2 regions of the Brevibacillus sp. FW306-2-1A-C05A genome follow, and region 1 is predicted to be linked to the other one. Evidence: predicted binding sites of a transcription regulator. Region 1 holds the regulator's gene; the other holds the start of a gene.
What was found. The regulator LexA, encoded in region 1, represses DNA repair genes until DNA is damaged. The targets are predictions, from matches to a motif close to CGAACATATGTTCG.

Region 1 (3,410 bases):
GTCAGTCAAGCCAACCTCGCGAGATTTCTTGACCAGTTCGTTGATTCGTTTAATTTCTGCGTCAGATACCACGTTCCGGTTCCTCCCACTCTGTAGTAATGCCGCTTTATTATATCATATCAGTCGGAACTGGCAAGAGAGCGGATGGCGGGCAAGTGCTCGAATCAGTCCGTTTCCGGGATGAACAAGGTCTGCCCCGGATAAATGAGATTGCTGTCGAGGTTGTTCGCCATTTTGATATCGAAAATCAGATCGCGCACATCCACCTTTTCCGAATGATGATGGCGCACAGCAATCGTCCAAAGACTGTCGCCGGAGCGAACGGTCACTTCTTTTCCTTTTAGCGGCTCTTTATGCGCAGAAGAGGCAAACACCAGTTCGGTAAGCAAGTAAAAAAAGAGAGAGAACGTCAGCAAAAACAAAATAGCTTGTCCTCTCGTGATGCCCAAACGGACGCGGCGAGGCTGCTTTTTCTCGAAACGGTTATGGATAGACATGGCATTCATAATATGACCCCCTGCAAACATACGTTCTATAAGTTCGTATCCCTATCATAAATGAGAACATATGTTCATGTCAATACAAAAACCGCCGTCTCGCAAATTCGCGCGGAGCTGCTGTGCGCAGCCGTTTTTGCTTCGGATGACGCTGCCGGGCGACTCTATTGGGGTGGATTTAGCTCGTTTCTAGCTGGTTGCTTGCTGCCTGAACAGAAGTCCAAGTGTGCCGCGTTGGTGCGGTTTGTGGCTTGGCGTAAGCTCGGCTCTTCGGTACTGGAGCGGCTGGCGGTTTGACGTGAGCTCGACTCTGCGACAGTGGAGCGGCTTGTGGCTCGACGTAAGCCCGGCTCCGCGACGATGGAGCGGCTTGTGGCTCGACGTAAGCCCGGCTCCGCGACGATGGAACTGTTTGCCGACTTGGAGTTAGCCCGGCTCTATTACAATGGAACGGCTGCAACTTACGGCTCCGGCCGCCCGCCCGCGCTTTTTTCGAGATTTGGCCGATGCTGTCGAATCAAATGCATTTACCCTGTCAAAAATTCCTGTTCGCATCAAAATCGAACTTATGTTTGTCGAACGCAAGCTCCCATGGTATAATATAGGAAAACATGTTCGAGAAATCAGGGGTGTCTCTCTATGTCAAAATTATCCAGCAGACAACAAGCCATAATCGAATTTATTCGCAAGGAAGTCCGGGACAAAGGCTATCCTCCATCCGTCCGCGAAATCGGCGAAGCTGTCGGACTTGCCTCCAGCTCTACTGTGCACGGTCATCTGGCGCGCTTGGAAAAGAAAGGGCTGATCCGCCGCGACCCTACCAAGCCTCGCGCCATCGAACTGCTGTCTGAGGAAGACCGCTTCCAGGACAACTTCGAGGACTCTGTCGTTCGCGTTCCCGTCATCGGGAAAGTAACCGCCGGGCAGCCGATTACCGCGATTGAGGACGTCGAAGAGTACTTCCCGCTTCCAGAAAATATCGTGACTTCAGACAAGGTGTACATGCTGCGGATTTCCGGGAACAGCATGATCGACGCCGGTATCCTGGACGGCGACTACGTAATCGTGCGCCAGCAGCACGTCGCCAACAACGGCGATATCGTCGTCGCCATGACAGAAGAAGACGAAGCGACCGTCAAGCGCTTTTTCAAAGAGAAGAACCACTTCCGCCTCCAGCCGGAAAACGCGACGATGGAACCGATCATTTTGGACAACGTCACCATTCTCGGAAAAGTCATTGGCGTCTATCGCCTCATCCACTAATCGTTCCAGCGCATGAAAAAAGGACAGCCTCCGCTGTCCTTTTTCGTCTCTATCATTATATTTATCTGGCAAGGAAAAACCAGACGATCATGCTCACCTGCAACACGACTTTGACAACTGCGCTTCCCAAAAAGCCGATCAGCGAGCCAAAGCCTGCCTTTACCGCTTTCTCTATCGGCTGCTTTTGCACGAGCAACTCCACCAGCACCACGAGCACGAACGGCATAATCAGCATCCCGAACGGCGGGAACACGAAGATTCCGAGAACAATCCCTACGGCCGCAGCCACCGAAGACCATTTGGAGCCGCCGTACTTTTTCACGAAAAACATGTTGGTCAACAAATCCGCACCGTACAGCAAGATACTGAGCACCACCATCCCCCACCAGAAAGACGCTGGCAACCCCGCTCCCGGATCGGCTATGAAAAAGTGGTAGAGCAAAAAGCCTGCCCACAGTAAAATCGTATCGGGTAGTACTGGCAAAAATATACCGGCGATACTTAGCGCGAAAAGCACCAACACGATAATCCAAAGAACAATATCCATTCTCTATGCACTCCTCTCACATAGGTAATACGAGAAAAAGCCGATTGAAGTTGCACTCTTCTTTTGCGAATCCGTGAGGCCGTCTGCGAGGAGTACCTGCCTATTTTAACGAAAGCGGAGGGTTACTATGACGCGAAACTGGCGCGACCTCTCTTATTTGCACAACGGGACACCGAAACAAAAAGCTGCGGGCCAGGCCATCGCCCAATCCGCGGTCATGCAGCGGCTGCAAGCGTTCGATCCCGTGCTCGCAGGTACGATCCCTCTGGACATCGACATTGCGGACAGCGATCTGGACATTATTTGCGAGTGCCACCACCTCGAGCAGTTTGCCGACGTCGTCCGCGCTTCGTATGCGGCGTATGAAGGCTACAAGGAAGCTCGTCTGCTCGTGCAAGGCGTGCCCACCTGCCTGATTACGTTTTTTGCCTGCGGCTTCTGGTTTGAGCTGTTTGCCCAACCGCGCCCGGTCGAACAGCAAAATGCGTATCGGCACATGGTCGTCGAGCACCGTTTGCTGCTGCTCGGTGGCGCTGACGCCCTCCGCGCCATCCGCCAGCTCAAGCAAGACGGCCTGAAAACCGAACCTGCTTTTGCCTCCTATTTTAACATTCCGGGAGACGATCCATACCAGGCGCTGCTGGATGTGGAAAAGTGGACGGAAGAACAGCTCCGCACTCTTGTGACCAGGTAAAGAGTCCCCCGCTCCTTTGTCGCATAGGCGGACGGCGCGCGCGTGGCGAAAAAATCGCCAGAGCCGCGGTGCAAATGGCGGACAGATGATTTATAATGGGAACTACTGCGCGGGCACTTGGCGGCGCGCAGGGAGAAAACGCGAACGAGGGGGTGTGTGGTTGGTGAATGGAATTGGTTTGCCAGATACTGCAGCGTCTCATGCAAAGCCTGGGAATAAGGCGATACTTTGCATGAGGTGGACAGTCGTTTAGACAATTCATCGCCTTCTCTAACGTATCTCATTTCTTATTTCCTGGCTTTGCCCCTTATTTTTCACTTTAAAAATAAGGAGCGAGCGGAAATGAAATATGTGAATGCAGCCAGCATGCTGCCAGAAACCTTGATCGCAGAAATCCAAAAGTACGTGC
Region 2 (3,410 bases), 250 kb from region 1:
GTGCAAGATGTCGGGATCATCCAAAGCCTCGCGGTGGCGCTCTTCCGGCCACGGAAGGATGAACGGGGCATTTTCTGGCGCTTGCTCCACGTCGCAGACGAACGGGAGGTCTGTCGGTACAGTCAGTCGCAGGCGGACGGTCATGCGGGTCACCTCTTCTTTTTTGCTAACATTTGGCTGCCATCAACGCATTTCCGTCGGGATCTTTGAAGGTGAACCAGTGCCCGTGCTGGATGGGGCTGGTCAGCTCCACGCCAAGCTCCTCCAGAAAGCGATAAGCGGCGTCGATGTCGCGGACAGCGACGAAAATGCCTCCGATTTCGGCGTGCAAGGGAGAAGCGGTCATGGGCAACAATCCCTTTCGGTGCGGTATGGTATGCTTGTTAGGAATGCCAGCCGAAGCGAGCCTGCATAATCGGGCACGAAATGTCGGATGGCTTCGTTTGGCGTCTGCTATTCTGTGGTGGTGAGGGAGGTCGTTTTCATGGATTTGCTGCAAAAGCTGAATGAAGCTTTGGACTACATCGAGGAACATCTCGCTGGCGAGATCGACTTCAAGGAAGTCGCCCGGGTGGCGTGCTGCTCGGAATACCACTTCAAAAGAATGTTCTCGTCCTTGGCGGGCATTCCGCTCTCGGAGTACATCCGGCGCAGGCGCATTACACTCGCGGCTTTCGACCTGAAAGACAGCAAGCTGAAGGTGATCGACATCGCCGTCAAGTACGGGTACAACTCGCCTGACTCGTTCGCTCGCGCCTTTGCCCAGATGCACGGGGTGACGCCCAGCGAAGCGAGAGCCAGCGGGCAGTCCTTGAAAGCCTATCCGCGAATGACCTTTTATCTATCCATCAAAGGAGGCAGTGCCATGAATTACCGCATGGAAGAAAAAGAGGCATTTCGCATCGTCGGCTTGAAGAAAAGGGTTCCGCTGATCTACAACGGGGTGAATCCCGAGATTGCCGCCATGTGGGCGTCACTCGACGCCGAGAAGATCCGCCTGCTCAAGTCGCTTTCCAATGTAGAGCCGCTCGGGATGTTGAGCGCATCCACGAACTTTTCCGACGGCCGCCTGGACAACGGCGAGCTGGACCATTACATCGGAGTGGCGACTACGCTGGACTGCCCGGAGAGCCTGGCGAAGCTGGAAGTCCCGGCCTCTACGTGGGCCGTCTTCGAAGCCGTAGGGCCTTTTCCGGATACGCTGCAGGACGTCTGGGGGCGCATCTACTCCGAGTGGTTTTTGTCTTCCGGCTACGAGCTGGCCGAAGGGCCGGAGATGCTGTGGAATGCTGACAAAGACACGACATCGCCGACGTTTCGCAGTGAAATCTGGATTCCGGTTGTCAAAAAATAACATATCATATGGGATTCGCACACGCTCGGCCAAACACCTGCCAGCGTGTGCTTGTCTTTGCAGAAATAATTACCATGTTTTTTTTCGGAGGGACAGGTATAAAAACGAACATACGTTTGCTATAATGAGAACAAAGTTCATATAGGAACACAAGTTCTTGTTCAGGGGATGATGGTGATGCCTAATGCGGGCAAACGGATTGTTTTTTTGATCGATATGCAAAGCTTTTATGCCAGCATTGAAAAAGCGGCGAATCCGGCGCTGCGCAATCAGCCGATCGTGGTCGCCGGCGATCCGCAGCGGCGCAGTGGAGTGGTGCTGGCCGCGTGTCCGATTGCGAAATCATACGGAGTGATAACGGCAGAAGCGCTGTGGCAAGCGCAACAAAAATGTCGACAGCTCGTGGTAGTGCGCCCGCGCATGGAGCACTACCTTCAGGTGTCGATGCAGATCACGCGCATCTTCCAGTCGTTTACCGATCAGGTGGAGCCGTACTCGGTCGACGAGCAGTTTCTCGATGTGACAGGCAGCGTCCACTTGTTTGGCGATCCGCTGGAGCTGGCTGCCCAGATTCGGCAGCGCGTCTGGCTGGAGACGGGAGTCAACTGCCGGGTCGGAATTGGAGAGAATAAGGTCCTCGCGAAAATGGCCTGTGACAACTTCGCCAAAAAGCAGGAAAGCGGGATATTTTGGCTCAAGCGGGCAGAGCTGGCCGACACGCTGTGGCGGCTGCCCATCGAAAAACTGTTCGGGGTAGGCTCGCGCATGAAGCGCCATTTTCACCGGATGGGCGTCTATCAGATCGGCCAGCTCGCTGCGCTCAGCCCCGCCGTGCTCATCCGCCACTGGGGCGTGAATGGCGAGGTGCTGTGGCGCACAGCGCACGGCCTGGACGACTCGCCGGTTTCGTTGAACGAATACGGGACACAAAAAGGGATCGGCCACCATATGACGTTGCCGCGCGATTACCATACGGCAAAAGAAATCAAGGTCGTGCTGTTGGAATTGTGCGAGGAAGTGTGCCGACGGGCGCGGCAAAAAGAACGGATGGGCTCGGTGCTCTCCATCGGCTGTCGCGGCGCGAATCTGGCGGCTGGCGAAGGTTTTGGCCGCCAGATGAAGCTTGCGGAAGCGACGAATGACGCCATGGCGCTGTACGAAGCGGCTTGTCGCCTGTTTGAGCGGCACTGGACAGGGGGGCCTGTGCGCAGCATTGGCGTCACGCTAGGGCAGCTCGTGCCTGATAATATCGTGCAACTGAATTTGTTTACAGACACGCACAAGCGCCGCTCGCTTGCCCAGGCGATGGACGACATTCGGGCGCGCTTTGGCCAGGATGCGATTTTGCGAGCGGCCTCAGCCTTGGAGGCGGGGCAGGCCAAGGAGCGTGCCCGCAAGATCGGAGGGCATTACAAGTGACAGAGCCGATGCCGTCAGGAGAAGCGAGGGAGCAAGAGCTGGTGCGTCAATATATTTTGTTTGGCATCCTGTTTCACGCGGTGATGGCGGATGCGGGGCAGATGGGAGTTGTACCGCTGAAGCTGTCTTATCAGGACGTGTTCCAGGAGCTCTCCCGCTGGGCAGAGCGTAAGCATCAGCAATTGCGCCGTCATTTGCGGCAACTCGGATGCACGATTGTCAGCGCCCGCCGCGAGGACTATGCGTACGTGGTTCATTACCGGCAGCGCGGGTACTTGCGGGAAGCGAGCTATATCATTGAGGTGCTGCGCGCCGAGTGCCAGGAGCTTGTCGGCGCATGGGTACGAGATCATCACCAAGGAGAGAAGCGAGCATGAGAGAGACACGCGTATCCAAAAAGGAAAATTTGTTCGTCTCGAGCCGGTTTGTGTTGCCGGAGCATCGGGAAATGTACGTGCGCATGAAGGAAGAGGAGCGCCGCTACGTGCCGCCCGAGCTGGACCAGGAGCAACTGGGGGCGCTAAGCGAGCTGGTGTGGCAGGCGTTCCAGACAAAGAGCGTTTTGACGTTGACGTACTATGACGGGCAGGCGCCGCGCCGCTTGTCGGCACAGGTCGTGCACATCGATCAGGCAGCG

Region 2: AC3WJN_RS01590 (DNA polymerase IV) is a predicted target of LexA. The motif match lies at 1,460-1,473, and genes of this name have one in related genera.

Annotation. Positions count from the first base shown of each region.
Region 1 covers NZ_JBYSWV010000001.1:49,057-52,466, forward strand. The annotation lists gene AC3WJN_RS00270 (DUF896 domain-containing protein) at 1-72, opposite strand, end outside; gene yneA (cell division suppressor protein YneA) at 165-506, opposite strand; gene lexA (transcriptional repressor LexA) at 1,137-1,760, shown strand; gene AC3WJN_RS00285 (DUF456 domain-containing protein) at 1,822-2,307, opposite strand; gene AC3WJN_RS00290 (DUF4269 domain-containing protein) at 2,435-3,001, shown strand; gene AC3WJN_RS00295 (CD3324 family protein) at 3,344-3,410, shown strand, end outside.
Region 2 covers NZ_JBYSWV010000001.1:302,582-305,991, reverse strand. The annotation lists gene AC3WJN_RS01605 (GNAT family N-acetyltransferase) at 1-144, opposite strand, end outside; gene AC3WJN_RS01600 (VOC family protein) at 167-535, opposite strand; gene AC3WJN_RS01595 (AraC family transcriptional regulator) at 485-1,354, shown strand; gene AC3WJN_RS01590 (DNA polymerase IV) at 1,532-2,773, shown strand; gene AC3WJN_RS01585 (YhjD family protein) at 2,770-3,150, shown strand; gene AC3WJN_RS01580 (YolD-like family protein) at 3,147-3,410, shown strand, end outside.